DNA from 4 places in the Aeromonas media genome. Region 2 is predicted to be linked to each of the others. Evidence: predicted binding sites of a transcription regulator. Region 2 holds the regulator's gene; each other region holds the start of a gene.

Evidence for each region. Region 2 encodes sigma-54, which starts transcription at its own class of promoters, with help from an activator protein. Its sites were predicted from a motif close to TGGCACNGTTTTNGCTT; they were not measured.
Region 1: a site for sigma-54 is predicted at 6,295-6,311, ahead of flgF (flagellar basal-body rod protein FlgF). Genes of this name have one in related genera too.
Region 3: a site for sigma-54 is predicted at 6,816-6,832, ahead of fliE (flagellar hook-basal body complex protein FliE). Genes of this name have one in related genera too.
Region 4: a site for sigma-54 is predicted at 982-998, ahead of glnA (glutamate--ammonia ligase). Genes of this name have one in related genera too.

Annotation. Positions count from the first base shown of each region.
Region 1 is NZ_CP075564.1:1,509,330-1,517,289, reverse strand. Features, by position in the region: gene KI797_RS07145 (FlgK family flagellar hook-associated protein) at 1-1,609, opposite strand, end outside; gene flgJ (flagellar assembly peptidoglycan hydrolase FlgJ) at 1,613-2,725, opposite strand; gene KI797_RS07135 (flagellar basal body P-ring protein FlgI) at 2,772-3,869, opposite strand; gene flgH (flagellar basal body L-ring protein FlgH) at 3,931-4,602, opposite strand; gene flgG (flagellar basal-body rod protein FlgG) at 4,629-5,417, opposite strand; gene flgF (flagellar basal-body rod protein FlgF) at 5,511-6,257, opposite strand; gene flgE (flagellar hook protein FlgE) at 6,402-7,814, opposite strand; gene KI797_RS07110 (flagellar hook assembly protein FlgD) at 7,825-7,960, opposite strand, start outside.
Region 2 is NZ_CP075564.1:4,005,044-4,013,003, forward strand. Features, by position in the region: gene ptsN (PTS IIA-like nitrogen regulatory protein PtsN) at 1-207, opposite strand, end outside; gene hpf (ribosome hibernation promoting factor) at 210-497, opposite strand; gene KI797_RS18525 (RNA polymerase factor sigma-54) at 518-1,957, opposite strand; gene lptB (LPS export ABC transporter ATP-binding protein) at 2,023-2,748, opposite strand; gene lptA (lipopolysaccharide transport periplasmic protein LptA) at 2,761-3,279, opposite strand; gene lptC (LPS export ABC transporter periplasmic protein LptC) at 3,266-3,826, opposite strand; gene kdsC (3-deoxy-manno-octulosonate-8-phosphatase KdsC) at 3,823-4,377, opposite strand; gene KI797_RS18550 (KpsF/GutQ family sugar-phosphate isomerase) at 4,377-5,372, opposite strand; gene mlaF (phospholipid ABC transporter ATP-binding protein MlaF) at 5,579-6,379, shown strand; gene mlaE (lipid asymmetry maintenance ABC transporter permease subunit MlaE) at 6,379-7,158, shown strand; gene mlaD (outer membrane lipid asymmetry maintenance protein MlaD) at 7,166-7,666, shown strand; gene mlaC (phospholipid-binding protein MlaC) at 7,669-7,960, shown strand, end outside.
Region 3 is NZ_CP075564.1:1,225,568-1,233,527, forward strand. Features, by position in the region: gene KI797_RS05835 (ABC transporter permease) at 1-876, opposite strand, end outside; gene KI797_RS05840 (ABC transporter permease) at 878-1,861, opposite strand; gene KI797_RS05845 (ABC transporter substrate-binding protein) at 1,980-3,662, opposite strand; gene rimO (30S ribosomal protein S12 methylthiotransferase RimO) at 4,223-5,551, opposite strand; gene KI797_RS05855 (lipid-binding SYLF domain-containing protein) at 5,891-6,667, shown strand; gene fliE (flagellar hook-basal body complex protein FliE) at 6,872-7,189, shown strand; gene fliF (flagellar basal-body MS-ring/collar protein FliF) at 7,245-7,960, shown strand, end outside.
Region 4 is NZ_CP075564.1:188,622-196,581, reverse strand. Features, by position in the region: gene typA (translational GTPase TypA) at 1-703, opposite strand, end outside; gene glnA (glutamate--ammonia ligase) at 1,055-2,464, shown strand; gene KI797_RS00880 (DUF4124 domain-containing protein) at 2,662-3,237, shown strand; gene glnL (nitrogen regulation protein NR(II)) at 3,324-4,379, shown strand; gene glnG (nitrogen regulation protein NR(I)) at 4,389-5,807, shown strand; gene add (adenosine deaminase) at 5,950-6,951, shown strand; gene hemN (oxygen-independent coproporphyrinogen III oxidase) at 7,019-7,960, opposite strand, start outside.

The DNA of each region.
Region 1 (7,960 bases), 2.0 Mb from region 2:
TGGCCTCCACCTTGCCGGTGATGCTGAAGTCGTAGCCCGGGGTCGGGACCAGCACTATGGGTGTGCCCAGCGGCATCTCGAGGGCGGTCATCAGGTTCTGCCCCTTGCTGGAGGCGGGGGCCACGCCGAGCAGGTTGTTGTTCTTGTCATAGACCTCGTAGTTGCCGCTGTCGTCGATCTTGATGACCTGGGGAGCGCTCGGGTCCAGGGTGTTGGTGCCAAAGCCCGACCCCGCCCCCGTGTTGTAGACGCCGCTCACCTTGATCTCGCCCGAGCCCAGGTTCTGGGCGTTCTTGTCCGCCTTGATGGGGGATGCCAACGCAATGTCTTCCGGCCGGGTGATCGCGGCCTCGAGGTTGGCTGCAGCATGCCTGGTGGGTTGCAGCACTATCTTGTCGCCCCCGACCGGGGTGCCGGACAGGTCTATCTCGATGCCATGTCCGGCCACCTCAAAGGTGGCGGGGGGCGTGGTGCCGGTCGCCACCGAGGTCCGCTGGCCTGAGCCGTCGATGGAGAAGACCTCGTAACCGGTGGCACTGTTGAACTGCACTTCGTAGTCGAAGGTAGTCACTTCCGAGCCCTTGCCAGGCACGAAGTTGACGCTGGCGGCGCCGTTGCCCTGGTTGCCGGCATAGGGGAGCCCCTGGCTCCCCTTGAGGGAGAAGAGGTCCCCCCCCAGCTCGTTGTCCAGATCCATGCCGAGACGATTCTGCTGGTTCATGGCATCGGCCATGGCGACCGCCAGCTGGCCCAGCTCCCGCTTGGCGGGCTCCAGATCGTTGCGCGCCGTGAAGAGGCCGCCGATGGCGCCTCCCAGATCCTTGACATTGATGTTGGCCTGGTTAGCCCCCAGGGTCAGCTGAAGCCTCGTATCCCGGGAGTCCGGGCTGCCCGGCACCACCTTGAACTGGGCCACGCCGCCGTCCAGCACCAGGGAGTGCCCCGTGCTCATGTTGACCAGCATGCTGCCGTTGGGTTGGGTCACGGTGCGGACTTCCATCTTCTCGGAGAGCTGGCGGATCGCCTCATCACGCTGATCGAACAGCATCAGGTTCTCTTCCGGCGAACCCTGGGTGCGGATGATGGCCTGGTTCAGATCGTTGATGCTGCTCAGCAGGCTGTTCATCCTGTCCGTCTCGTCCCCTATGGTGGCGTTGATGGTGTCGCTTTGCTTGTCGAGCTGGGCGGAGAGGGTGTGGAAGCGGTCCACCATGCCGTTGAGCTCGCTCAGGGTGGTCTTGCGCCCGCCCACTTCCGCCGGCGATTCGTTGGCGGTGTGGAAGGCCTTGAAGTAGGAGGTGATGGTGGTGCCCACGCTGTTGCTGGCATCCCCCAGCAGGCTGTCGATCTCGAACAGCTGATCGTAGCGAGAGCCTGCGGCATGGTAGGCGGAGGTATCCCGGCGCACCTCAGCCTGGGCGTAGGCGTTGATGACCCGCTCGCTCACCATGTCGCTCGTGCCCAATCCGACGGAATTGGTGTAGATCAGGGTGCGTTCACGTACATAGCCCTGGCTGTTGACGTTCACTATGTTGTTGCTGGTGGTCTGCAGCAGCCGCTGCTGGGCCAACACACCCGAAGTCCCGATTCCAAGCAGATCGCTTGCCATAGCTTACAGCTCCATCTCTGTGTTCCTGGTCGCAGTGTTGCCGGGTGACGAGTAGCCGGCGATGGCATCACTGCGCAATACCTGTTTCAGTTTGCTGGCGTACTGGGGATCGGTGGCATAACCGGCCTGCTGCAGCGCCTCGAAGTAGCGATCCGGGCTGTCCACTTTGGCCAGCGCGCCCTTGTAGCGGGTCCCCGAGGTCAGGAAGTCCACATAGTCGTTGAAGCTCTCTTCAAACGATTCGTAGGATCGAAACGCCGCCTTCTGCCGCGACGCCACTCCTTGCTCGTACTCCAGGGTGCTCACCACGGCCCTGGGTCCTTCCCAGCGCGGATCCGCCTTGATGCCGAACAAGTTGTGGCTCATCTGCCCCTCCCCGTCCTTGATCACCCGCTTGCCCCAGCCACTCTCAAGGGCGGCCTGGGCCACCAGTACCGCCGGGCTCAGCCCCAGCTTGTCCGCCGCCTTCTTGGCCAGCGGCATCAGGCGCTCGACGAACTCTTCCGGACTGTCAAACACCTTGGCGCTCCCGTCCAGGGCCGATGCCCGCGGGCTGCTGCCCATGGGTGGCACGGTGCGATGGGGGCGTCTGGGCAGGGTCAACGGAGGCTCGGCCCCATTTACCCCTCCCTTCATCTCGCTCTTCATTTCGTTATCAGCAAAATCTTTGCCAACTTTGGAGGCTGCAATCAGATCGTTGGAGGCGCTGGGGGGTTGATAGGGTTTGTAGACCCGCTCGGTCCGCTGGGGCAACTTGAGGACCCGGCCGTCATTGTGGGTAAAGGTCTTCTCGGGGGAGAACTGCTTGGCCACCATCTCGGCGATGCCAAGGCCCCCCTTGCTCGACATGTCCGCGACCCGCTGCTCATCCAGCATCCCCTCGTAGAACTGGGTGTAACTGCTGTTCATCGGGTTGTCTTCGGTCAGCACCGAGTTGGCCTGGCGCATCCCCTTGAACAGGGTCTGGGTGAAGATGGACTCGAACTGGCGGGCAGCCGCCATCAGTGCCTCTTGCTTCCCTTCCTTGCTCAGGCTCATCTGGCGCAGCTTGTCCAGGTTCTGAACGTCCTGCACCATGCCAAGATTGATACCGCTCTGGGTGTCGAACTCTGCCATAACCTACCTCTTTGCCGCCCGTGGCAACCGCTTGCCGCTCAAGAAATTACAAAATGACCAGTTGACCCTGGATCGCACCCGCCTGCTGCAGGGCCTCCAGGATCGCCATCAGATCGCCGGGGGCGACCCCCACCTGATTCACCGCCCGCACCAGATCGTCCAGGGTCGCGCCGGTGTCGAGCTTGAACATACGTCCCGGCTCCTGCTGCACGTTGATGGTGGAGTTGTTGGTGACGGCCGTCTGACCGCCGGCCAGCGGATTGGGTTGGGAGACCTGCTGGTTTTCGGCGATGGTGACCGTCAGTCCCCCATGGCTGATGGCGGCTGGCCGCAACTTGACCTCGCTGCCAATGACGATGGTGCCGGTGCGCGAGTTGACGATGATCTTGGCGGACTCGGTGGCCGGATCCACTTCCAGATTTTCGATGGTGGCGAGGTAAGAGACTCGCTGACTCGGATCCCGCGGCGCGAACACCTTGATCGAGGTCGCGTCCAGCGCCTGGGCCGTGTTCGGGCCCACCAGATCGTTGACCACGTCGGCTACCCGCCGGGCAGTGGTAAAATCTGGCCGGTTCAGGTTGAAGGTGATGGTGTCCCCCTGGGCGAAGGAGTTCGGCACCTCACGCTCCACGGTCGCCCCGTTGGCGATGCGCCCCACGGTCGGGGTATTGACCACTACCTTGGAGCCATCCGCCCCCTCGGCCCCGAGACCACCGACCACCAGGCTGCCCTGGGCCACCGCATAGACGCGGCCGTCCAGCCCCTTGAGGAAGGTCTGGAGCAGGGTGCCGCCGCGCAGGCTCTTCGCCTCGCCGATGGCGGAGACGGTGACGTCTATGGTCTGACCCGGCTTGGAGAAGGGGGGCAGATCGGCGTGGATGGCGACCGGCGCCACGTCCTTGATCTTGGGCTTGATGTTGTCCGGCACCTTGATGCCGAAGTTGTTGAGCATGGTCCTGAAGGTCTGCTCGGTGAAGGCGTTGTTCTTCTCGCCCGTGCCGGGCAGGCCCACCACCAGACCGTAGCCGATCAACTGGTTGCTACGCACCCCTTCCACCGAGCTGAGATCCTTGATGCGGGAGGCGTGCGCCAGCCCGAACGGCAAGATACAGCACAGCAGGCCGAGCAAACGGAGTCGGTTCATGACATCTCCTGACTAAACCATCCTGGCCCCGGGTCTTCGTTGGCGACCCGGGGTCCGAGTATTAAATGGGCCACCAGGGGCCGTTGAAGAAGCTGGTCAGCCACCCCTGTTCCTGGGTGTTGGCCAGATCGCCGGTGCCACCGTAATGGATGCGCGCGTTGGCGACCCGCTGGGACGAGACGCTGTTCTCCGAGCTCACGTCCTCCGGGCGCACCAGTCCGGTGATGCGGATATATTCGTTGCCGTTGTTGAGCATGATCCACTTCTCGCCACGGACCAACAGGTTGCCGTTCGGCAATACCTTGACCACGCTGACCGAGATGTTGCCCTGCAGACTGTTGCTCTGGTCCGCCTTGGCCTGACCCTTGAACGCACTGCTCTGGCCGATGGAGGCAGACAGGTCATAGGGGCTCGCCGTCACTGGCACCCCGCCCAGGGTGACGGGTTCCAGCTCCATCTTGTTGTCCTTGCCGCTCTGGGTGTTGGCCTTCTTCGACGCCGAGGTCGACTCCGCCAGCTCGATGGTGATGATGTCGCCCACCCGATGGGCCTTGATGTCCGAGTAGATGCCGTTGACCTGCTCGGGCTGGAAGATGGCCCCGGTCGGGCGCACCGACACCGGCTCCGACTCGCCATACACGGGGGCGAATTCGGGGTCGTCGGGCCTGGCGGTATTGGGGGTGCTGCTGCAGCCTGCCAACATCAGCAGGCCCAGCATCCAGATGACTTTCATCATGCGTCTCCGCTTAGGTGGCTGGATTAGGTGCGCTGGGTCAGGAAGGACATCATCGAGTCAACTGCCGAGATGACCTTGGAGTTCATCTCATAGACCCGCTGGGCCTGGATCAGGTTTACCAGCTCCTCGGTCACGTTGACGTTGGAGGTCTCCAGCATCCCCTGCTTGATGACTCCGAGCCCGTCCGCACCGGCCGTCCCCTGAATGGGGGCGCCGCTGGACTGGGTCTCGACGAAGAGGTTTTCCCCCATGGGTTGCAGGCCGGTGGGGTTGACGAAATCCGTGGTATTGATCTGGCCCACCACCTGGGACTGGCCATCCCCCTTGAGCTGTACCGACACCTGACCATCCTCCCCCACCGTCACGCTCTGGGCGTTCTCGGGGATCTGGATCTCCGGCTGCAGCGGGTAGCCGTTGCCCGGGGTGACGATGGTGCCCTCGTCATTGAGGGTGAACTGGCCGTTGCGGGTGTAGGCCGCGCTGCCGTCCGGCAGCTGGATTTCGAAGTAACCACGGCCGCTTATCATCAGATCCAGGGAGTTGTCCGTGGTCTGGACGTTGCCCTGACTGTGGTTTTTCTGGGTGGCGACCACCTTGGCCCCCGCCCCCAGCATCAGGCCGGAGGGCAGTTCGGTGTCTGCCGAGGAGCGGCCACCGGGCTGGTTGACGTTTTGATAGAGCAGATCCTCAAAGATGGCGCGAGCCTTCTTGTAGCCCACGGTGCTGGCGTTCGCCAGGTTGTTCGAGGTGACCGAGATGTTGGTCTGCTGGGCATCGAGGCCGGTCTTGCTGATCCAGAGTGCAGGATTCATTTCATCTTCCTTAATTAGCGGATCTAGGGTGCAGGGTCATGTCATCTTTTGATGTGCGAATCCAGAGTGCAGAGTTCATGTCATGCTCCTTGATTAGCTGATACGCAGCAGCTGGGTTTGTGCCTCGTCGTTCTCCTCGGCGGTCTTCATGATCTTGACCTGAGTTTCAAACTGACGTTGCAAGCGAATAAGGTTGGTCATCTCGTCGACCACGTTGACGTTGCTCCCCTCGAGGGAACCGGCGATCAGGCCCACGTCGGCAGACGCGGCCTCCGCCTGGCCATCCTTGCGGCGAAACAGGCCATCCTGGCCCTTCTCCACCGCATCGCTCGGCGGATTGACCAGCTTGATGCGCTGGAAATCCTCCGGCAGGTTGGCAGCGGCGCCCTCGGGACGGCCGCTGATGGTGCCATCCCGGTTGATCTCGATCTTCTCCATGGGCAACGGCAGCACGATGGGCTGACCGGCGTCATCCACCACATTGAGCCCGGCCGAGGTCTGCAGATTGCCGGCGGCATTGAGCTGCAGGTTGCCCATGCGGGTATAGGCCTCTGCTCCATTGGGATCCTGCACCGCAATCCAGCCCGGGCCGTCGACGGCGACGTCAAGATCCCGCCCCGTGGTCTGCAGCAGGCCGTGCTGCAGGTTCTGACCCGGTCGCTCCGTCATGGCGAACACCCGCGTGGGCAGTCCTTCGCCAAACGCCTGCATGCTGCGCGCCTGCTCGAAATCAGACTTGAAGCCGATGGTGTTGGCATTGGCCAGGTTGTTGCCACGCACAGCCAGGCTGTTCATGTTCTCCTTGGCTCCTGACATGGCGATATAAAGCAGGTGATCCATGTGATCCTCCGTCAAACAGATGACTCTCGCAGGACAACTGCAAATTGAGTGCCAAGAGCGGAAGAATGGAGAAACAGGGGAGGAAAAAACACTATGCCGGAAACGACAAGGGGCGCATGAGCGCCCCTTGCAACCGCAAAAACCTTAGCGGATCTGCAGTATGCTCTGCTGCAGGGAGCTGTTCACTTCCAGCGAGCGTGAGTTGGCCTGGAAGTTGCGCTGGGCGGTGATGAGGTCCACCAGCTCGGTGGTCAGGTCCACGTTGGACTGCTCCAGCGCCGACGACTTGATGGAGCCGAAGGTGCCCGAGTTCGGAGTGCCCGGCAGGGCATCGCCGGAGAGCAGGGACTGGCGCCAGGAGGTGTCCCCCACCTGGGTCAGCCCCTGGGAGTTGGCGAACTTAGCCATGGCCACCATGGCCACTTTGACGGTGGTGGCGTTGCTGTAAGTGGCGGAGACTATGCCGTCCGCCCCGATCTCCACCTTGGTCAGCCGGCCGACGGTGGAGCCATCCTGGGTCAATTTGTTGACTTCAAACGGCGAGGCATACTGGGTCACGGTGCCGAGCTTTATTTCAAACTGTTGAGTCCCATCTGCACCATTGGTAATGATGCCAGCACCTGGCTCTCCAGTAACCGGTGTACCTGCAGCAGGTGAACCTAATGAGACCGTCTTGATCACCGCAGGATCAGTCGGGGTGACCATCTTGCCGGAGGCGTCGAAGGTGACGCGGGCACTCAGGGGGGCCTGGTTCAAGCCGGCAGCCATGGCGGTGGGGGCACCACCCGAGATGTCGATGGGCTTGTCCCCCTGATAGAGGTACATACGCCAGGCAGTCGGCACCGCCGCTTTGGCCGGGTCTAGCGGATCAGCTTCCTTGGTGAAGTACTGGGTGATGGTGTGCGGCTCCCCCAGGGAGTCGTAGACCACCACCGAAGTGGAAGAGGAGTAGGTGTCCGAATCCTTGGGATCGAACTTGGAAGCATCCGCCGGAGGGAGGGCCGGAGGTGTATAGGGCGTCCCCCCCGCCGTCAGTGGAGAGGCGGTGGACGGCAGGTTGAAATTGGCTTCGATCTTCGAGGTCTGGACCGGCTCGCCGGCCCTGTCCGGGATCTGGATGGGCTTGGTCGCATTGATGCTCACCGCCTTGGGGGTGCCATCGGCATTGATCTCGTACCCCTGCAGGTAGCCGCCGGAGTTGCTGACCATGTAGCTGCTTTCGTTGAGTTTGAAGGCGCCGGAGCGGGTGTAGCTGCGATCCAGGTTGGTCAGGCCATCGGAGGTCACGAAAAAGCCGTTGCCCTGAATGGCTAGATCCAGCGCATTATTGGTGAATTGCAGCGCCCCCTGATGGAACTGCTGCGCCACCGCCCCCGTCGCCACCCCGTTGCCGACCTGGGTCTTGGCATTGACGAAGATGGAGTTGGCGTAGACATCGGCGAACTCAGCGCGGGACTCCTTGAAGCCGGTGGTATTGACGTTGGCAATGTTGTTCGCGGTGACGTTCAGGTCTTTCTGAGCCGCATTGATGCCGCTGAGGGCATTGTTGAATGACATGTCTTTCTCCTTAGATCACTGCGTTAGAGGTCGGGGTCGGGGTCGGCGTCGGGGTCGTAGCCGACTTGCCGGACGTCCCGCCAATTTCCAATACATCGGTCAGATAGATGCCACCCAGTCCCTTGAGCTTGAGGGTACTGGGGTTG
Region 2 (7,960 bases):
GATCCGGCCGTGGGGAATGGCGATACCGGCACCGATCCCGGTACTGCCCATCTTTTCCCGCGCCAACAGGCTTTCAAACAGCACCTGGCGGGAGGCGCCGAGGCGCTCAGCGGCCAGCTCACTGATGATCTCGAGGGCGCGTTTCTTGCTGGTACAAGGGACCGCACTCTTGGTGCAGTCCCGACTCAGTATGTGTTCAAGTTGCATAGTTATTTTTGATTTAACTTATCTTTGTGCTTGATGATCTGCCGATCCAGTTTATCCAGCAGGGTATCAATCGCCGCATACATGTCGGCATGCTGCGAATTGGCGAACACCTCTCCCCCGCTGACGTGCAGCTTGGCTTCGGCGATCTGGTTCAGTTTTTCGACGCTCAACACCACATGTACGTTGTTGATATGGTCAAAGTGACGCTCGAGTTTGGCAAATTTGTTATTCACATAATCACGCAGAGCTTCGGTAATCTCGACATGGTGTCCGGTCAGGTTAATTTGCATAACGTCTTCCTTTTGTTTGCCTAAACCAGGCGTTTGCGCTGATTGGATGGCGGGATCAACAAGGATTCACGGTACTTTGCGATCGTGCGTCTCGCCACCATAATACCCTGTTCGGCCAGCAAATCCGCGATCTTGCTATCACTAAGCGGTTTGGCCGGGTTTTCGGCCGTCACCAGCTTCTTGATAAGGGCACGAATTGCGGTCGATGAGCACTCTCCTCCTCCCTCCGTGTTGACATGACTGGAGAAAAAAAACTTCAGTTCAAAGATGCCACGGGGCGTATGCATGTACTTCTGGGTCGTCACCCGTGAAATCGTCGACTCGTGCATCTCCACCGCCTCGGCGATGTCGTTGAGTACCATGGGCTTCATGGCCTCTTCACCGTACTCGAAGAAACCCTGTTGCTGCTCGACGATGCAGCTTGCCACCTTGAGCAGGGTGTCGTTTCGACTCTCCAGACTCTTGATGAACCACTTGGCTTCCTGCAAATGGGAACGAATGAACTGAGTATCCGTGCTGCTGCGGGCATTGCGTGCCATTGCCGCATAGGCCTCGTTGACACGAATGCGCGGCGCCGAATCCGGGTTGAGTTCAACCACCCACTTCGCCCCCTTCTTGACCACGGAAACATCCGGGATCACGTATTGCGATTCGCTCTGGATGATGCCATTACCGGGTCTGGGCTCCAGCTGCTGGATGAGATCCAGTACCTCCTTGAGGTCGCTCTCCTTGAGCCGGGTCTTGCGCGCCAGGGTGCGGTAGTCACGGTTGCCGAGCAAGTCCATGTGCTCGCGGATCACCTCCCTTGCCTCATTGAGCCAAGGCAGATCCGGCGAATACTGGCCAAGCTGGATCAACAGACACTCCTGTACCGAGCGAGCGGCGATGCCAACCGGATCGAAATGCTGCACCCGCTTGAGCACGGCTTCCACTTCATCCAGTTCAACTTCTACCTCTTCACTGCTGACTGCAGCCTGAATATCTTCGAGAGAAACGGTCAGGTAGCCAGACTCATCGATGGCATCGATGATGGCGAGGGCAATCGCGGCATCCAGATCACTGAACGGCGTCAGTCGCATCTGCCACAACAGATAATCCTGCAGATTTTCGGTGGTTTCCCCCTGATAGACGCTGTCTTCCCCGTCATGGATGGGGCCAGCGCTCTGAGCCGTGCCGGCGGAATAGACCTCATCCCAGGTAGTGTCCACCGGCAGTTCATCCGGCATCTTGTCCTGTGCCATTGCGTCACTGGAGTCGAGTTGACTGGCGTCCTGGGGTTCTATCGGACTGGTTTCGTGCGCCTCATTCTCCTCCTGCTCCAGCAAGGGGTTATTATCGAGCGCTTGCTGAATTTCCTGCTGGAGTTCCAGGGTGGAGAGCTGGAGCAGACGAATCGCTTGTTGTAATTGTGGCGTCATGGTCAGGGACTGGCCGAGACGCAACTGTAATGTCGGCTTCATCTACGTCGGGATATCCTTATGTTCAGCGAGGCGGTCACCTAACAAAAATGAGGGGTGCCCCCTTACTATAGACTGAATTGATCGCCCAAATAGACGCGCTTGACCTGCTCATCGGCGAGGATGTCGGCCGGTGCACCTTCGGCAATCATCTTGCCGTGGCTGACGATGTAGGCCTTCTCGCACACATCCAACGTCTCTCTGACGTTATGATCCGTGATAAGCACGCCCAGCCCTCTTTCCTTCAGATGCTGGATGATCTTCTTGATGTCTATGACCGAAATAGGATCAACACCTGCAAAGGGCTCATCCAACAGGATGAATCGCGGCTCTGCCGCTAGCGCACGGGCGATCTCGACACGGCGCCGCTCCCCTCCCGACAGGCTCTGACCCAGGCTGTCGCGAATATGGGTGATGTTGAACTCTTCCAGCAACTGCTCGACCTTATCCTCCCGCTCCTCGCGGCTCAACCCCTTACGGGTCTGCATGACCCCCATCAGGTTGTCGAACACCGACAAGCGTCGGAAGATGGAGGCTTCCTGGGGCAGGTAACCGATACCATTGCGGGCGCGAATATGCATGGGCTGCAGGCTGATGTCCTGTTCATCTATGGTGATGAGACCCGCATCCCGCTGCACCAGGCCCACGATCATGTAGAAGGAGGTGGTCTTGCCGGCACCATTCGGGCCAAGCAGCCCCACTATCTGGCCGGTGCCCACTTCCAGGCTCACGTCGCTGACCACCATGCGGCGCTTGTAGCTCTTCTGCAAACCCGTTGCTTTTAACACTGCCATGGCTTCTGTTTCCTACTTCTTCTGATCGGCGGGTTTGTCGAAGTTTTCTACCTGATCCGGCAAGAACACCGTCTTGACGCGCTGGGTGGGTCCCTTGCTCTCGGCGATCATCTTCTGTTTGACGATGTCGTAGCGGATGAGGTCACCGGTGACCTGGCTGTCTTCCTGCTTGAGCTGACCGTTGCCGGTGATGGTGACCAGCCGGTTCTTCAGCTCATAGCGAATGCTGTTGCCGTGGGCGTTTACCGGCTTGCCGTTGTCCAGGATCTGGAAGAAGGTGGCGGGGTTGCCATAGGCGGTCATCACCTCGGCCCCTTTCTCGCCGGAGCGGATCACCACCACCTTGTCGGCCTTAATCTTGATGGTGCCCTGAGTGATGATGACATCATCACTGAAGGTGATGCGGTTGTCCTGCATCTCGGCCACTTGCTTGACCGCATCCACGTAGACCTTCTCGGCAAAGTCGGACTCTTTGGCATTCACCGCACTGCACAACAGCAGGGACGCGAGGGCCAGATTAACGTTTTTCATTGAAATAAGTGGCATGGCCTTTATCCAGTAATTCGAAATATTTACGTTCCAGATGGCCCTTCAGGCCAACACCCTCGGTCTGGAATTCCTGACCCACTATGCTGATGTGCTGGTTGCTTCTTACGTCTTGGGTCACCAGATCCAGCTCCAGATAGGGGGTATCCAGCGTGGAGATGAAGGTCGCCGGCAGCAAGCCGTCCAGATGTACCTTGTCGCGCAGTATCACGTTGTCATCGGTATTGAGCACCCCGGTCTCGGCCGTGACCTTCCATTCGGCCTCTCCCTGCTCATCGAACATGTAGACCACCGGCTTGTTGAAAGTGGCCTGCTCGAGGATCTGGTAATACTCCGCATACTCGGACTCCAACCGCTCGGTCCTTTTGCCCTGCTCGTTGAAGCGGGTGGTGACCAGATTTTTGGCGGTAAAGTCTGGTTGATAGTTCTCTACCTTGGCAGTCGGCTCAGGTACCAGCTCGATCTCGCCGAGCTGCCAGGCGGCGAGTGCAACCAAGAACAGCAGGGCGAACAACAGGGTCTGTCTGCTCATACCGAGGCCTCGGGTTGGTAGTCGCCCAGGCCCTGCGCCTGCAGGATGAGATCGCACACCTCGCGTACCGCGCCCACCCCACCCCCGAGGCGGGTCACCAGATCGGCACGAGCCAGCACCAGCGGATGGGCATCCGCCACCGCAATGCCGAGGCCACAGGCCTGCATCACCGGCAGATCTATGGTGTCATCCCCCATGTAGGCGGCTTGCGACGCCTCCAGACCGAGCTTGGTCAGCAGTGCCTCGAAGTGGGGCAGCTTCTGATCCGCCCCCTGTACCAGGTGCCGCACCCCCAGGCCTCTCATCCGATCGCTGACGATGCGGGAGTTGCGCCCTGTGATAATGGCAATCTCGATACCGGCGTTGAGCAGGGCACGCATGCCAGCGCCATCGCGGGTGCAGAAGGTTTTCAGCTCTTCACCCTGGTTGCCCATATAGATGAAGCCATTGGAAAGCACCCCATCCACGTCACACACCAGCAGGCGGATCTGCGCCGCCTTCTCGTACTGGCTGCGCGTCACCGGACCATAGAGGGTCGGTACGTCTTGCATCAAATCACCCCGGCTTTCAGTAGGTCGTGCATGTTGAAGGCGCCAAGTGGCCGCCGCGCCTCATCCACCACCAGCAATCCGTTAATCTTTCTGGTTTCCATCAGTTTGACGGCCTCGGCCGCCATCATCTCAGGCCCTACGGTAACACAGTTGACCGTCATGACGCGGCTGATAGGGGTGTGGTGAATATCCACCTGCAGATCCAGGATCCGGCGCAGGTCGCCATCGGTGAACAGACCGGCCAATCGGCCATCAGCATCAACAACGGCGGTCATACCCAGCCCCTTGCGGCTCACTTCCAGCAGCGCCTGGCTGATGGTGGCATCTATCCCTACCTGGGGCAACAGGTCCCCGCGGTGCATCAGATCGCCGACCCGCAGCAACAGCCGCTTGCCCAGCGACCCGCCCGGGTGCGAGAGCGCGAAGTCATCGGCGGTGAAACCACGTGCCTCCAGCAGAGCCACGGCCAGGGCATCCCCCATCACCAGCGTCGCCGTGGTGCTTGAGGTCGGGGCCAGACCCAGCGGGCAGGCCTCTTTCTCCACCTTGATGCACAGGTGCACGTTGGCCTCCTTGGCCATGGTGGAGGTCGGGTTGCCGGTCATGCAGATGAGCGGAATGCCGCGACGCTTGAGCACCGGCAACAGGGCCAGGATCTCGTCGCTCTCGCCGGAGTTGGAGATGGCGATGATGAGGTCGCCGCCGGAGATCATCCCCAGATCTCCGTGGCTGGCTTCGCCAGGGTGGAGGAAGAAGGCGGGTGTCCCGGTGCTGGCCAGGGTCGCGGCAATCTTGTTGCCGACATGACCCGACTTGCCCATACCGGTGACCACTATTTTGCCGGCACAGCACAGCACCATCTCGCAGGCGCGCTCGAAGGTCTCATCGAGGTATTGGTAGAGCCCATCGATGGCTTGTTTTTCTATGTCCAGCACCGCGCGGGCACTGCGACGGAAATCGAACAATTCAGACACTTTTTCAGGCTTTACAGACATAAAGGCACAGCTCCGGGCCGAAATTTGCTGCGGGATTATAAAAAAGTCTGCCGAGATAAGCGAATCGGATGCGGGACGGTCTGCCACTGATGCAAGTTGTTACATAAAACTGTCGCGTATTTGGGGGGCAAACCCGCTCAATAGTTGTTCCTTGCTGTTGCTTAGACCTAGACTAGCCCATAAAATTCGCTCTTCATTTATACCGGATGGACATTTGTTTGAACGATGACCTGATCACCATCTCCGACCTGACCTTCAGTCACGGAGATAGGTTGCTGTACGACAGGATCAACCTGACCATTCCCCGTGGCAAAGTCACCGCCGTCATGGGGCCAAGCGGGATCGGCAAGACCACATTGCTGCGCCTGATCGGTGGCCAGCTCAAGCCTGAGTCCGGTCATATTCTGTTTGACGGGGAAGACATCCCCACCCTCTCCCGCGGCCGTCTGTATGAGGTGCGCAAGCGGATGAGCATGCTGTTTCAGAGCGGCGCCCTGTTCACCGGCATGACGGTGTTCGACAACGTTGCCTTCCCGCTGCGGGAACACTCCGGTCTGCCGGAGGAGCTGATCCACACCATCGTCATGATGAAGCTGCAGGCGGTGGGCTTGCGCGGCGCTGCCAGACTGATGCCGTCCGAACTCTCCGGCGGCATGGCCCGCCGTGCGGCCTTGGCCAGATCCATTGCGCTGGATCCGGATCTCATCATGTATGACGAACCCTTCGTCGGCCAGGATCCCATCACCATGGCGGTGCTGGTCAAGCTCATCAAGGAACTCAACGATGCCCTCGGCATCACCTCCGTCATCGTCACCCATGATGTGAAGGAGGTGCTGAGCATCGCCGACTACGCCTACATCATCGCCAACCGCAGGGTGGTGGCACAGGGCACGCCGGAGCAACTGCGTGAGGAGCACAATCCCGAGGTCGAGCAGTTCCTCAAGGGATTGCCCGATGGTCCTGTTCCGTTTCATTTTCCGGCAGGTGATCTGCTACAGGATCTGTGATGTTAATAAGTCAGATAAGCAAGCTGGGTCGAAGCGGAGTACGTTTCATCAGCGCCGTCGGCCGCGCCACCATCATGCTATTTCATGCGCTGGCGGGCAAACCCGAGCCCCGCAAACACTTCCCCCTGCTGATACAGCAGCTCTATGTGGTGGGTGTACAATCGGTCGCCATCATACTGGTGTCTGGCCTCTTCATCGGCATGGTGCTCTCCTTGCAGGGTTACAACGTACTGAAGGATTTCGGCGCCGAGCAGAGTCTGGGGCCCCTGGTCTCCCTCTCCCTGCTGCGGGAGCTGGGCCCTGTGGTCACCGCCCTGCTGTTTGCCGGACGTGCGGGCTCGGCCCTCACCGCCGAGATCGGCCTGATGAAGGCGACCGAGCAGCTCTCCAGCCTCGAGATGATGGCGGTGGACCCCCTGCGCCGAGTGGTGGCGCCTCGCTTCTGGGCAGGGGTCATCAGCATGCCGTTGCTGGCCTTCATGTTCAGCCTGATCGGCATCTTTGGCGGCAAACTGGTCGGGGTAGACTGGCTGGGTGTGGATGAAGGCAGCTTCTGGTCTGCCATGCAGGCCTCCGTCGACTGGCAGGACGACATCATGCAAGGGGCCATCAAGAGTGTGATCTTCGCCTTAGTGGTCACCTGGATCGCGCTCTTCAATGGCTATGATGCCAAGCCAACCTCGGCCGGGATCAGTCAGGCGACGACCCGTACCGTGGTCCACTCATCCCTGGCCGTGCTCGGTCTGGATTTTATACTCACCGCAGTCATGTTTGGATAAGGGAAAGATGAAGTTCAGCAAAGTAGAATTCCTGGTCGGTGCCTTCATGCTGGCTGGCATCGCAGCCATTCTGGCGTTGGCACTGCAAGTGGCGGGATTGAGTTTCAAACCGGAAGGAGAAACCTATACCCTGCGCGCCCATTTCGATAATATCGGCGGCCTGAAAGTACGCTCGCCGGTCAAGGTCGGCGGCGTCGTCGTCGGTCGAGTCAGCGACATCACGCTGGATGCCAAGAGTCAGGTTCCCGTCGTCTCCCTGCAGATGCAGAAGAGTGCCGGCGAGTTCTCAGAAACCAGCTCGCTCTCCATCCTGACCTCGGGTCTGCTCGGCGAGCAGTATGTCGGCCTGGCTCCGGGCTTCACCGATGAAGAGATGGGCACCAGCATGCTCAAGGATGGCGACATGATCGAAGACACCAAATCTGCCATCGTGCTGGAAGACCTGATTGGCAAGTTCCTGTACAGCCAGTCTTCCCCGGCCACCGATACGCCAGCAACCAAGGAGTAACCATGTTCAAGAAGATCGCCCTGCTGCTGGGCCTGATGACCAGCATGCTGTTTTCCGTCTCCGCCCTGGCAGCGGTCAATGCCGCCGACCCCTATGCCCTGGTGGATCAGGCTGCCCAGCAGACCTTCGCCCGCCTGAAGGCGGACCAGTCCCAGGTCAAGAGCAACCCGGACCACCTGCGGGTGATCATTCGCGAAGAGCTGCTCCCTTATGTGGACAATCGCTTCGCCGCCTACAAGGTGCTCGGCAACCAGATCAAGGAGACCACCCCGGCCCAGCGCGATGCCTTCGTCC
Region 3 (7,960 bases), 1.7 Mb from region 2:
GGCGGCGAGCTGTTTCCAGCGGCGCAGACCCTTGTGAGAGCGCAGTTGCGGGTTGGCTATCTCGTCGATGGCGAAGTTGAGCATGGCCAGACCCGCCCCCAGGGTGGCGATGGCAAAGCAGGGGGCCAGGATTTCCCACCAGGCACCCACCAGGATGGCGCTGGAGGTCTGGGCGTTGTAGAGCATGATGCCCCAGCTGACCACGGTCGGATCACCCAGTCCCAGGAACTCCAGGGTCGCCTCGGTGACGATGGCGTAGATGATGGAGCCGATGAAGCTCACCCCTATGATGGAGATGAGGTTGGGCAGTATCTCCACCAGAATGATGCGCCAGGCCGGCTCACCCAGTACCTCGGCGGCGATGACGAACTCTTTCTCCCGCAGTGCCAGGGTCTGGGCACGGATCACCCGGGCGCCATAGGCCCAGGAGGTAAAGCCTATGATGAGCGCAATCACCGTCGGTGACGCCTCCCCGATAAAGCTCGCGAGCACCAGTAATAAAGGGAGGTTGGGGATCACCAGCACCACGTTCATCAGGAAGGTGAGGCATTCGTCCACCACGCCGCCGAAGTAACCGGCAGTGATGCCGATGCCGATGGCGAGGGCGCAGACCAGCAGGCCTGCCCCGAAGCCCACCATGAGGGAGATGCGGGCGCCACTGGTGAACTGGGCCCAGAGATCGTGACCCATGCGGTTGGAGCCCATCACCAGCTCCATGCTGGGGGGCTGGTGGGGGCGGGCGACCCGCTTGGTGGGTTCATTGCTGGCGAGCAGCGGGGCAAACAGGGCCATCAGCACGAAGGTGACTACGATGGCGAGGCCAAAGGCCGCCTTCTTGTTGCCCAGCAGGATCTTGAGGATGGTCGGCATACGCATCTTATTTGCCTCCTGTACGCAGACGGGGATCCAGGAAGACGTAGAGCACGTCCGCCAGGAAGTTGAAGCTGAGCATGGTGATGGTCATGATGAGCAGTTGCCCCTGAATGAGCGGGTAGTCGCGGGCCAGGATGCCCTGATAGAGGGTCAATCCGAGACCCGGATAGTTGAAGATCACCTCGGTGATGAGGGAGCCGCCGATGACGAAACCGAGCGCCATGGAGAGGGCGGTGACGCTGGGCAGCACGGCGTTGCGGGCGCCGTAGTTGAAGATGACTCTGTTGCTGGAGAGTCCCTTGGCCTTGGCCATGGTGATGTAGTCCTCGCCGAGCAGGTTGATCATGTTGTTGCGCATGGTGATGAGGAAGCCCCCCACCTGCACCATGGCCAGGGTGCCCACCGGCATGATAGCGTGCAGCATGATGCTCTTGATGTGTTCCCAGCCGAAATCGGCGGGGATCTCCGGGCTGTAGGCGTAGCCGATGGGCAGCCAGCCGAGGCTGACCCCGAACAGGAACAGGGCGAGCAGGGAGACCACCACGGGGGGAATGGCCTGCATCACCAGGGTGAGCGGGGAGAGGATGCTGTCCATGCGTCCCCCCCGGTACCAGGCGGCGAAGATGCCGACGATGGAGCCGATGGAGAAGCTCAAAATGGTGGAGGTACCCACCAGGAACAGGGTCCAGCCGATGGCGCGACCGAGCACGTCGGCGACCGGTTGGGGGTAGTAGCGCACCGAGGTGCCGAGATCCCAGGTGAAGACACTCTTCACATAGGCGAGAAACTGGGTGGTGATGGGGCCGTCAACGAACCCGAAGGTGGCCTTGAGGGCCTCGAGGGCGGCAGGTTCCATCATGGCGCCGGCCCGGGCGAACATGACGGAGACGGGATCTCCGGGCATGGCTCTGGGCAGCAGGAAGTTGATGGTGGCGGCCACCAGGAAGGCGACCAGATAGAAGGAAAAGCGTCTTAGTATAAATCCCATGGTGAACCCTTTTACTGCAAGCCTGCCCCGCGCCGGGCAAAGCTCCCCCAACCCCGGCAACGACGGGGGATGGAAGACATGGCGGGGAAAAAAGGCCCCCCGCAGGGGGCCGAGGTGATTAGCTGTTTGGCTTGAGTGACAACACGTGCAGCAGACGTTCCGGGGTGTCCGGGTGTACCTGCGGCTTGGCGACCGGGTTGTCGGCACTGAACCAGCCATTGAAGCGCTTGGTGCTGTATTCGTACCAGGTCGGGTTGTTGAACACCGGGATGATGGTCTGGTTGGCACCGACGCGCTCCTGGATGGCAAACATGATCTCCTTCTGCTTGGCCGCATCGGCGGTCTGGGTGAAGTCATCGATCAGCTTGTCGAGCTCAGGATCCTTGTAACGGGGCGCCGCGAAGCGGTTGCCGCGCTCACCCATGTTGCGGGAGTGGAAGGCGGTCTCGAAGTACTTGTGCGGGTTGGCACCGGCAAAGTAACCCTGCAGAGCGACGTCGAAGTCACCGGTGATCAGGTTCTCGGTCCAGACGGTGGCTTCCGGGGTGGAGGTCTTGGCGTTCAGGCCCAGAGCCTGCAGGCCTTCGACCCCGATCTGGACTGTGTTGACCCAGTCGGTCCAGCCGTTCGGTACCAGCACCTTGAACTCGATCTTCTTGCAGCTCGGGGTGTCGAGGAACTTGTCGCCGTCACAGTCCTTGTAGCCCGCTTCCTTCAGCAGTGCCTTGGCACCTTCCAGGTCAAACTTGTTGTATTTGCCGTATTTCTTCTCGACGTCCGGGTTGTCCCAGGAGGCGAATGCCTTGCCAAGGCCTGACGGGTATTCGTTGACTGTCGGGTAGCCGTAGCCTGCGATGTCCACCATGGACTGGCGGTCCATCGCCATGGAGAAGGCGCGGCGGAAGTTGATGTCGTTGAAGGCTTCGTTATTGCCCGGGTTCTTGCTCTGGAAGTTGACGTTGAACGCCACCGTGCCGGAGGCGGGGAACCAGTACTTGTTGTTCTTGGGATCGTTGCCGACGTAGAGGCGCTCGATGTCCGGCACGAAGGAGCCGAACCAGTCCACGTCACCCTTCATCACAGCAGCCAGTACCTGGTCGTTGGTGGCCATCTGCGGCATGCGCAGGCAGTCGATGGCGAGGTTGGCATTGTCCCAGTAGTGCGGGTTGCGGCACTGGGTATAGAGCTGGGCGGAGAAGTTGTCCACTTCGGTGAAGGGACCTGTGCCGACCGGCTTGTCGTTGGTGAAGGCAACCGGGTCTTTCACCGACTTCCACTGATGCTCGGGGACGATGGGCACCAGCACCAGGTCATTCACCACGTTGGTGTTGACCTCGGCCAGGTCGAATTTGACCTTATGCTCACCCAGCTTCTCGACACCCTTGATTTGAGTCCAGATGGAGCGCTCATCCAGCGCCTTGTTGGCCTTGACCAGGTTGAAGGAGAAGATAATGTCGTCGGCGGTGAAGGCTTCACCATCGGACCACTTGACCCCGTCACGCAGATCGAAGGTGACGGATTTCAGATCATCGCTGAAGGCGTAGTGGGTGGCCAGACGATAGACGGGTTTGCCACCCTGCATATCGTTGAAGATCACCAGCGGCTCATAGATGAAGTGACGGGTGGTGTGCAGCAGACCGGCCTGCAGGAAGGGGTTGAAGTTCTTGACCCATGCGGTTTCCTGCTGTGCAACCAGGGTCAGCACCGTCTTGTTTTCGGCGGCCATGGCGGTGCCGGCGGCACCGAGCATCAGGGTTCCCAGCATGACTGAGGTAGCGATTTTGGATACTTTGGCAAGCATATTTTTTCCTTTCTTATTGGTCTTCCATGGTTTTGGAATGGAGCACCGGATCCCATGCTTGGATACCGGCCCTCAATGTTGGTCAGGTTTTGCACCCTTGTAGTTGTGTCATCCAACGCCCCTAGAAAAGCAGAGTTAACAGGAAAACAACAACTCTTCATTTCGTCGATATCGTAAAAACTCCCACCCTCTCGTCATTATCGTCAAACTCTATTTTTAATCCTTTTAAATTATACAGTTGCATTAATTCTCACAAAGTACCAAGTCACCCTTTATGACAATTCAAAGACGATAGTGTGAAGTGGATCGTGCTCATTTTTCCTCCCGTCCAGAGGCTTTTTTTTGAGCTTGAAACAAGCGCTCCGAGGAGAGGGACAGAACTGTGCGCTGGCTCACTAAGGAGGAATCTTCCGGCTCGTCGGGTGATGGCGGGTGGTCCCTCTCTGGCAGAAGAACCCGGCGCTGGATGCCAATGGGTTTTCGTGTCGACTGAATTACGGGCAATAAAAAAGCCAGTCAGCATTCACTGACTGGCTTCGGGTGCCACATCCGTTAGCGGATTAGTTGACCAGGCTGGCCCACAGATCGTACTCGTCCGCTTCGTCGATGCGGACCTTGACCATGTCGCCGGGCTTGAGGCCGGTTTCACCGTTCAGGTAGACCAGGCCGTCGATCTCGGGCGCGTCGGCGAAGGAGCGGCCGGTGGCGCCCTCTTCGTCCACTTCGTCGATCAGCACCGTCATCTCCTTGCCGACCTTGCGGGCCAGCTTGCGAACGGAGACCTGCTGCTGCAGCTCCATGAAGCGCTGGAAACGCGCTTCCTGGACGTCTTCCGGCACAGGATCCGGCAGCTCGTTGGCCTTGGCACCCTCGACCGGGCTGTATTTGAAGCAGCCAACGCGGTCCAGCTCCGCCTTGTCGATGAAGTCCAGCAGCATCTGGAACTCTTCTTCGGTCTCGCCGGGGAAGCCGACGATGAAGGTAGAGCGCAGGGTGATTTCGGGGCAGATCTCGCGCCACTTCTGGATGCGCTCCAGGGTGCGCTCGACGGTACCCGGGCGCTTCATCAGCTTCAGGATGCGCGGGCTGGCGTGCTGCAGCGGAATATCGAGGTAGGGCAGGACCTTGCCATCGCGCATCAGCGGGATGACGTCATCCACGTGGGGATAGGGGTAGACGTAGTGCAGACGCACCCAGATGTCGAGCTTGGCCAGCTCCTCGCACAGGGCCACCATGCTGGTCTTGACCGGCATGCCGTCGTAGAAACCGGTGCGGTGCTTGACGTCCACGCCGTAGGCGGAGGTGTCCTGGGAGATGACCAGGATCTCCTTCACGCCGGCCTCTTTCAGGCGCTTGGCCTCTGCCAGCACCTCGCCGATGGGACGGCTCACCAGATCCCCGCGCATGGAGGGGATGATGCAGAAGGTGCAGCGGTGGTTGCAGCCCTCGGAGATCTTCAGATAGGCGTAGTGACGGGGAGTCAGCTTGACGCCGTGGGCCGGCACCAGGCTGGTGAAGGGGTTGTGGGTCGGCTTTTCCACGTACTTGTGAACGTGACCCAGCACCTCTTCGTAGGCGTGGGGGCCGGTTATCTCGAGCACCTTGGGGTGGATCTCGCGGATCTGGTTCTCTTTGGCACCGAGGCAACCGGTGACGATCACCTTGCCGTTTTCGGCCAGGGCCTCGCCGATGGCTTCCAGCGACTCCTGTACCGCGCTGTCGATGAAGCCGCAGGTGTTGACCACCACCAGCTCCGCATCGTCATAGCTGGGCACCACATCGTACCCTTCGGTACGCAGCTGGGTCAGGATGCGCTCGGAATCGACCAGGTTTTTGGGGCAACCCAAGGAGACGAATCCTACTTTGGGGGCCTGTTTTGTGTTGGACATCGCTCAATCACTCTTAGGTGGCTCTTATTCAAGGGCGCGGATTTTACCGGAATGGCTAACCAAAAACTATACAACCGAGGTTGTCAGGCCGAACAATATTTACGGTCGGGCCCGTCGGCTATCGGCAGACAAGGGGAGCCGTGCATGATGGTGGCGGTCGTGACCGTCCGGGGACCGCAGTTCCCTCAGACCGGATGAGGGCTGCGACACCATACTGGAGAGATGGGAAGTCTGTGTTTGCTGACTGGAGCGGAATGGAGAGGCATTCGGGACTTCTTGGAGTTGGCTTAAATCTGATAGGGTGACATGTCCGCTGATGCGATATTTAAGGAGCACACAATGAAGAGCCGATCCTGGTTTATTGCCGCCGTCCTGGCACTTGCATCTAGCCCCAGCCATGCCGACTGGGCGAAATTGAAGGAAGCGGCCTCCGAGCTTGGCACTGCGGTGAGCGAGACCGGCAAGGAGGCGTGGCAGGGGATCACCGATTTTTCGAAGGCGACCTGGGAGTCTGTCTCCACCTGGGGGGCCGATGCCTACAACAAGGCGGGCGCCTGGACGGAAGAGAGCGCAGCCACCGGCAAGGAGTGGCTGACGGCCGCCGACAAGAAGCTCGATACCATGCTGGAACCCAAGACCCCGGCAGAGGCCCGCACCGCCCTCGATACCATGGCCGATACCGCACTGGTGCGGCTGTTCAACGAGCAACCCTCCGCCAAGCTGCTGTTTGACAAGGCCTATGGTTATGCGGTGTTCGACTCGCGCAAGTTCTCCCTGATGATCCACACCAATCAGGGATCCGGGGTGGCGGTGAACCGCTCGAATGGCAAACACACCTATATGAAGATGTTTGGCGCCGGCATGGCGGCTGGCTTCGGCGGCAAGTTCTATCAGCAGGTGATGTTGTTCGAGACCAAACAGACCTTTGACAACTTCGTGAACAAGGGTTGGGAGGCGACCTCGGAGGCGGGCGTGGTCGCCGGCAAGGAGAGCGCGTCGCTCGACTCGGGTTACAACGGCGGCATGGCCATCTACCAGCTTGGCGAGAAGGGGTTGCTGTACGGTGTCAGCATCACGGGATCCAAATACTGGATCGACGAGGATCTGACGCAATAGAGATCGGAATCTGAGCCTGGCCCGCGATGCGGGCCTTTTTCATGTGCCCGCCTGCTCGCCGCGCGGCCAGCAGACGGGCATCTTCCCGGGATCCCTGCTGCCGGCATGATGGCCCGTTGCACAGGTGGGGTACAGGATCTTTATGCATTGGCACTCTAATTGCTTAAGGCTTGCCAGTGTCAACGATTTGTCTGGGAAGAGAAGATGGAAATAAGCGCAAGCAGCCTGATGCAAGAGATGCAGGCTCTCAGGGTCGAAGCCGGTGCCACGCCGCTGACCCAGCCCGGTCGTCAGGTCAACTCGGATTTTGGCCAGATGCTGCAGCAGGCCCTCGACAACGTCAACGAGCTGCAGGGCAGCGCCAACGATCTGCGCACCCGGTTCGATCTGGGGGACAAGTCGGTGGATCTCTCCGAAGTGATGATCGCCGGGCAGAAATCCTCCATCGCCTTCGAGGCGACGGTGCAGGTGCGTAACAAAATGGTCGATGCCTACAAGACCATCATGAACATGCCGGTATAACTCAGGCCCATGGCGACCGAGCATCATAAACATGTCAGCAATAAGGACATAAATCGTGGCTAACGATCCAAACGGCGATCTGCTGATGAACAACGAGGGGGCGGCCGCCCTCGATGAGCAGGAGCAGAAGAGCTCGGCGCTGGGCTTCTTGTCCAACACCGATGTGTTGCGGCAGATCACCCTGATCCTGGGGCTGACCATCTGTCTGGCCATCGCCGTCTTCATCCTGCTGTGGGGCAAGGAGCCGGAGATGCGTCCGCTCGGCACCTTCAGCACCCAGGAGCTGGTCTCCACCCTCGACTATCTGGATCAGCAGAAGATCCCCTATCAGGTGGACGGCAAGAGCGTGCTGGTCAGTGCCGAGAATTATGCAGACATCCGGCTGCGCCTGACCCGCGCCGGCCTCGCCAGCAGCAGCGAGGCCAGCAACGATGGGGAAGCCATCCTGCTCAAGGACTCCAGCTTCGGCGTCAGTCAGCGCATGGAGAGCGAGCGGCTGAAACTGAGCCGCGAGCGCCAGCTGGCGAGCGCCATCGAGCAGTTCCAGAACGTCGCCAAGGCCCAGGTGCTGCTGGCCATCCCGAAAGACAACGTGTTCGCCCGCAACGAACGCAAGCCGAGCGCCACCGTCGTGCTGAGCCTGAAAGGGGCTGCGCTGGGCCAGGGGGAGGTGGACTCTATCGTCGACATGGTCGCCTCCGCCGTCCACGGCCTGGAGCCTACCCGCGTCACCGTGACCGATCAGAACGGTCGCCTGCTCAACTCCGGCTC
Region 4 (7,960 bases), 710 kb from region 2:
GGTTGGTCTTGACGCGACCACGGGTGATGCGGCCGATACCGATAACACCCACGTAGGAGTTGTAGTCCAGCTGGGAGATCTGCATCTGGAAGCCACCGGCGGGGTCACCCTTCGGCTGCTCGACGTTGTCAACGATGGCCTGGAACAGGGGTTCCATGTTATCGGACTCGACGCTCTGGTCCAGGGTGGCCCAACCGTTCAGTGCAGAGGCGTAAACAACCTTGAAGTCCAGTTGCTCATCGGTGGCACCCAGGTTGTCGAACAGGTCGAATACCTGGTCCATTACCCAGTCAGGACGCGCACCCGGACGGTCGATTTTGTTGATGACAACGATAGGCTTCAGACCCTGGGCGAAGGCTTTCTGGGTCACGAAACGGGTTTGCGGCATCGGACCGTCAACGGCGTCGACCAGCAGCAGCACGGAGTCAACCATGGACATGACGCGCTCAACTTCACCACCGAAGTCGGCGTGACCCGGGGTATCGACGATGTTGATGCGGTAGTCATTCCAGCGGATCGCAGTGTTCTTGGCGAGAATGGTAATACCACGTTCCTTTTCCAGATCGTTGGAATCCATCAGACGCTCTTGACCATCAGTGGTACGGTCCAGGGTTCCAGACTGCTGCAGCAGCTTATCAACCAGGGTAGTTTTGCCGTGGTCTACGTGCGCAATAATCGCAATATTGCGTAAATTCTCTAACATTCTCGCCTCAATCACCGGGTAAAATTGGGCGCTAATTGTACTCTCGCCTTTGTGATCTGCCTAGCATAATTGCAGACCATTCGCGCACAACAGGGGATCAGGATCATAGACCCCATGCTGAAAGCCTGCTTAGATGGTGGCTGATCGTGCTGGCGCACCACGATGGTGCACCAAAACGATCCAAGGTTGCACCACTTTGAAGCGCAACCAAGCATGAAAGCGGGTGTCCCGGCAGCCTGAAACGGTGCAAATGCCCTGAAATCAAGCTGTCACAAACTTGGCACGATACTGGCTTATGTGAATGTGATGACGCATTCACCCAAAGAGTTTTAACACCGGAGGTTACTTAGCATGTCAGCCCAGAACGTTTTGGCCCTGATCCAGGAACACGAAGTCAAGTTTGTTGATCTGCGTTTTACCGACACCAAGGGTAAAGAGCAGCACGTATCCATTCCCTCCCACCAGGTCGACGAAGACTTCTTCGAAGACGGCAAGATGTTCGATGGCTCCTCCATCGGCGGCTGGAAGGGCATCAACGAGTCTGACATGGTGCTGATGCCGGATCCGGCCTCCGCCAAACTGGACCCGTTCACCGAAGAGACCACGCTGAACATCGTCTGTGACGTGCTTGAACCTGCCACCATGCAAGGCTATGACCGCGATCCGCGCTCCATCGCCAAGCGTGCCGAAGATTTCCTGAAAGCCAGCGGCATCGCTGACACCGTGCTGTTCGGGCCGGAGCCGGAATTCTTCATGTTCGACAACATCACCTTCTCCAACACCATGGGCCACAGCTTCGTGAAGATCGAATCCGAAGAAGCTGCCTGGAACTCGGGTACCGAGTACGAGCACGGCAACAAGGGTCACCGTCCCTTCGTCAAGGGTGGTTACTTCCCGGTTGCGCCGGTTGACTCCTCCCAGGACATCCGCGCCGCCATGTGTCTGGTGCTGGAAGAGATGGGCCAGGTCGTTGAAGCTCACCACCACGAAGTGGCCACTGCCGGTCAGAACGAGATCGCCACTCGCTTCAACACCCTTACCCTGAAGGCCGACGAAGTGCAGGTCCTGAAGTACGTGATCCACAACGTGGCCCACGCCTACAACAAGACTGTCACCTTCATGCCGAAACCCATGTTCGGTGACAACGGCTCCGGCATGCACTGCCACCAGTCCCTGGCCAAGAACGGCGTCAACCTGTTCGCCGGCGACCTGTACGGCGGTCTGTCCGAGATGGCACTGCACTACATCGGCGGCATCATCAAGCACGCCAAGGCCATCAACGCCTTCGCCAACCCGACCACCAACTCCTACAAGCGTCTGGTGCCGGGCTATGAAGCCCCTGTGATGCTGGCCTACTCTGCCCGCAACCGCTCTGCCTCCATCCGTATCCCGGTGGTGCCGAGCCCGAAAGCTCGCCGCATCGAAGTCCGCTTCCCGGATCCGGCTGCCAACCCCTACCTGGCCTTCGCAGCCCAGCTGATGGCCGGTCTGGACGGCATCATCAACAAGATCCATCCGGGCGATGCCATGGACAAGAACTTGTATGACCTGCCGCCGGAAGAAGCCGCAGAAGTGCCGACCGTTGCCGGTTCCCTGGACGAAGCCCTGTCCGCACTGGATGCTGATCGCGAGTTCCTGACCCGTGGCGGTGTGTTCAGCGACGACTTCATCAACTCCTACCTGGAGCTGAAACAGCATGACGTGGATCGTGTCCGCATGACCCCGCACCCGCTGGAGTTCGAGCTGTACTACTCCGTCTAATCCGGTGTCCTTGCTTCATCATGATAAACCCGCCATCTGGCGGGTTTTTTATCTAAGGGGCTGAAATATCATGACTCATGGCATGATGCCTCAGAGTCGTCCGGCTCATCGAGTCCATGCTTCACCGCACATCCGACAATAGGCCCGACATTTTTTTCTCTGATAGGATTAAGGTGAACCCCGTCAAGGAGAGATGGATGAAAAAAGTACACCCGACATGGACGCTGGGCCTCTTGCTGATGATCTCCTGCACCGCCCAGGCGGCCAGAGTCTATTCCTGGATAGACTCCCAAGGGGTGACCCATTACACAGACGCCCCTCCCCCCGGCAAGAACGCCAGGGAAATCGACCTGCGGGTCTCCCCCCTCATCGGCACCTCACCCCATTCGGTTCAGGTTGATGATTTCAACCATCTGACCGGTGTCGATGCAAGGAAGGCCCTGGAAGCCGCCCCTCTGGAGATAGAGCTGCTCTCCCCCGAGCCGGGCAGCACACTGCGCGACAACACGGGCAACATCGTCTTCCAGGCACAGGTCCATCCCCAGGCGCCGGTGCAATATGACGTACGCCTGCTGCTGAACGACAAGGCCATTCCCCTCGTTCACAACAGCCTGGCCATCCGGGTGGAGAACCTGGATCGTGGCGCCTACGAGGCGCGGCTCGAGCTGCTCGCCAAAGACGGTACGATCCTTGCTAAATCCAAAGCAGCCACCTTTTACCTGCATAGAACGACTGTGAATCAGGCTCCCAAAGCCACCCCCAAGGCCAATTAGGGGTGATGTGACGCACCGATGCGGGTAAACTCAATGCACCATATCGGTGCACAATAGGTGTAAAGCACCGTTTTAGGGAGAAACCTGTGCCAACCCGCCTGGATCACGCCAAGACACTCTTGGACAACCTGCTGACCGCCGTCATCCTGATGGATGAACGGCTCTGCATTCAATTCGTCAACCCGGCGGCCGAACAGCTGCTGTCCCTCAGCGAACGGCGACTGATCGGGATCGAACTGCCCCATCTGCTGGAGCACATTTCCCTCGACCTGCAACGATTCAAACAGTGCCTCATTTCAGGGCAGGGCTTCACCGACAGCGAAGTCACCCTGGTGGTGGAGGGAGAGCCCAGGCTGGTGGAGATCAGCGTAAGCCCCATGGCCGACCACGAGCAGCGGTTGATGGTGGTGGAGCTGCGCAAGATCGATCAGCAGAAGAAGATCAGCCAGGAGCTGCAGCAACATGCCCAGCAGCAAGCCGCCAAGGAGCTGGTGCGCGGGCTGGCCCACGAGATCAAGAACCCCCTCGGGGGCCTGCGCGGCGCCGCCCAGTTGCTGCAAAAGGAGTTGCCGGACCCCGCTCTGCGCGAATACACCGGCATCATCATAGAGCAGGCCGACCGCCTGCGGGTGCTGGTCGATCGTCTGCTCGGCCCCCAGCGGCCGGGACGCCATCAGATGCACAATGTGCATTCGGTGCTGGAGCAGGTGCGCCGCCTGGTGGATCTGGAACTGCCGCCCCAGATCCGCATCGAGCGGGATTACGACCCCAGCATTCCCGAGTTCGAAATGGAGCCGGACCAGCTGCAGCAGGCGTTTCTCAACATAGTCCGCAATGCCGCCGAGGCCCTCGGCGATCAGACCGGGCTCATCCGCATCAAGACCCGCACCGCCTTCCAGATCACCATCCACGGTCAGCGCTACCGCCTGGCCGCCGAGATCAAGATCATCGACAACGGTCCCGGCATTCCCGATGCCATTCGCGACACCCTCTTCTACCCCATGATCACCGGCAAGGAGGGAGGCACAGGCCTCGGCCTCTCCATCGCCCAGAATCTGATCGATCAGCACAAGGGACGCATAGATTGCATCAGCTGGCCCGGCCACACCGAATTCACCATCTACCTACCACTTCGCAAGTAAGGGAACCTCATGACAGCAAAAGTGTGGATCGTCGATGACGACAGCTCCATCCGGTGGGTCCTGGAGCGCACCCTTGGCAGCGAAGGCTTCGAATGCGAGAGCTTTGCTGACGGCGAAGCCCTGCTGAGCTCGCTGGAGATGCGCTCACCGGACGTGATCCTCTCCGATATCCGCATGCCCGGCATCGACGGCCTCAGCCTGCTGGAGCAGATCCATCGCCGTCAGGCGGATCTGCCCATCATCATCATGACAGCGCATTCGGATCTGGACAGCGCGGTCAACGCCTACCAGCGCGGCGCCTTCGAATACCTGCCCAAGCCGTTCGACATCGACGAGGCAGTCACCCTGGTGCGCCGCGCCGAAAATCATCTGAAAGAGCAGCGTACCAAACGCAAGGCGCGCCAGCAGGAGGCCACCACCACCCCGGAGATCATCGGTGAGGCCCCCGCCATGCAGGAGGTGTTTCGCGCCATCGGCCGACTGTCGCGCTCCAGCATCTCGGTGCTGATCAACGGCCAGAGCGGCACCGGCAAGGAGCTGGTCGCCCATGCTCTGCACAAGCACAGCCCGCGCGCCCACAAGAATTTCATCGCCCTCAACATGGCCGCCATCCCGAAGGATCTTATCGAATCCGAACTGTTCGGCCATGAGAAGGGGGCCTTCACCGGCGCCAACAACATACGTCACGGCCGCTTCGAGCAGGCAGACGGCGGCACTTTGTTTCTCGATGAGATAGGTGACATGCCCCTGGACGTCCAGACCCGGTTGCTGCGGGTGCTGGCGGACGGCCAGTTCTACCGGGTAGGCGGCCATCAACCGGTGCAGGTGGATGTGCGGATCATCGCCGCCACCCACCAGAATCTGGAGAAGCGGGTCGCCGACGGCGAATTTCGGGAGGATCTGTTCCACCGCCTCAACGTCATCCGCATCCACATTCCAGCCCTCAAGGAGCGACGAGAGGACATACCTCAGCTGGCCCAGCACTTCCTGCTCAGAGCCGCCAAGGAGCTGAACGTGGAGGCCAAGAGCCTGCACCCCGATACCCAGACCTACATCAGCCGCCTGCCCTGGCCGGGCAACGTGCGCCAGCTGGAGAACGTCTGCCGCTGGCTGACCGTGATGGCGTCGGGCCAGGAGGTGCTGGTCGGCGATCTGCCCACAGAGCTGCTGACCCCCATTACCAGCACGGCGGAACCAGGCCAGCCCGCGCTGACCGGTGGCTGGCAGCAACAACTACAGGACTGGGTGGGCGCCAAGCTGGCGCTGGGGGAGACCGACATCCTGGCCGATGCCATGCCCCAATTCGAGCGGATCATGCTGGAGACGGCGCTGGAGCACACCCATGGCCACAAGCAGGAGGCCGCCCGCCTGCTCGGCTGGGGTCGCAATACCCTGACCCGCAAGCTCAAGGAACTCGACATTCCCTGAGTTCTCGGGAAAAACGATTCCCATCACGCCTTGAGGGAAAGCCTGACCAATCACACCCCGTTTGCCCGCAAACGGGGTATCTTTTTCAAGATCCCCGCCTAGAATGACAGGCTTTCCAACCCGACTCGCAGAAGGCGCCACCATGATTGACAGATCCCTCCCCCTGACCGACCTGCACCGCCATCTGGATGGCAACATCCGTCCGCAGACCATTCTCGAGCTGGGTCGCCTGCACAACATCCCGCTGCCAGCCGATGAGCTGGAAGCCCTGCGCCCTCACGTGCAGATCGTCGAGAACGAGCCGAGTCTGGTGGCCTTCCTGAAGAAACTGGACTGGGGCGTGGCCGTGCTGGCCGATTACGACGCCTGCCGCCGAGTCGCATACGAGAACGTGGAAGATCTGCTGCGTGCGGGTATCGACTATGCCGAGCTGCGCTTCAGCCCCGCCTACATGGCGATGGCCCACAAGCTGCACCCGCAGGGGGTGGTGGAAGCCATCATAGACGGCGTGGCCACCGGCAGCCGCGACTTCGGCATCAAGACCAACCTGATCGGAATCATGAGCCGCACCTTCGGCACCGAACAGTGCAACAGGGAGCTGGCAGCCTGCCTGGCCCATCGCGACAAGCTGGTCGCCATCGATCTGGCCGGTGATGAGCTGGGCTTCCCGGGGGAACTGTTCACCGACCACTTCCGCAAGGTGCGGGATGCGGGCATGCGGGTGACGGTGCACGCCGGTGAAGCGGCCGGCCCCGAGAGCATGTGGCAGGCCATTCGCGATCTCGGCGCCGAGCGTATCGGTCACGGCGTCAAGGCCATCCAGGACCCGGCCCTGATGGCCTATCTGGCGGAGCACCGCATCGGCATCGAGTCCTGCCTTACCTCCAACATCCAGACCACCACGGTCGCCAGCCTCAGCGATCACCCGATCCGCCAGTTCCTGGCCGCTGGCGTGCTGGCCTGCCTCAACACAGACGATCCCGCTGTGGAAGGCATCGACCTGCCCCACGAATACGAGGTGGCCGCCCCGGCCGCCGGTATGACTGCGGATGAAATCCGCACCGCACAGCGCAATGGTCTGATGTTGGCCTTCCTGAGCGAGGCCGAGAAGGCCGAACTGAGCGCCGGCGCGGCTCAGCGCTGAGTGCTGGCAAGCCAAATAAAAAAACCGCCGAGAGGCGGTTTTTTTATGTTCAGCGCCGACCAACGGCTTAGATTACCCGGGAGAACTGCTGCTGACGCGCCTTGCTGCGCAGGTAGGCGTCGAAGCACATGCAGATGTTGCGAATGAGCAGCTGACCGGTGGAGACCACCTCCAGTCCGTCGTCGTTCATACGCACCAGGCCATCATCGATGAAGGTCTGCAGCAGCTTGAGGTCCTCGGCGAAATACTCCTTGAAGACCAGGCCATGGGCCTGCTCGACGGCGGCGAAGTTCAGGGAGAAGTCGCAGATGAGGCGTTTGATCACCTCGCGGCGGATCAGATCGTCCCGGTTGAGGGAGCACCCCTTCCACTGGGCATGGCCCAGCTCGTCAACCTGGGCGTAATAGGTTTTGAGATCCTTCTGGTTCTGGGAATAGGCATCCCCCATCATGCTGATGGAAGAGACCCCCAGCCCCAGCAGATCGCAATCCCCCTGGGTGGTATAGCCCTGGAAGTTGCGATGCAGCTTGCCCTCGCGCTGGGCCACCGCCAACTCGTCATCGGGCTTGGCGAAGTGATCCATGCCGATGAACTGATAACCCTGACCGGTGAGGAAGGCGATGGTGTCCTGCAGCATGGCCAGCTTCTCCCGGGGGGCCGGCATGTCTTCCTCCTTCAGCTTGTGCTGGGCGGCGAAGCGGCTCGGCAGATGGGCATAGTTGAAGATGGAGAGGCGAGCCGGATCCGTTTTGAGCACCTCCTCCAGAGTGTGGTGGAAGCTCTCCCGGTTCTGGTGCGGCAGGCCGTAGATGAGGTCGAGATTGGTGGAGCGGAACCCCAATGATCGGGCGCGCTCCAGCATGGCGCGGATGAAGTCGTTGTCCTGCTCACGGTTGACCGCGACCTGGACCGCCTTGTTGAAATCCTGCACGCCGAGGCTGATGCGGTTGAAACCGAGCTCCCGCAGCACATCCAGCATGGAGAGTTCGATCTCGCGCGGGTCGACCTC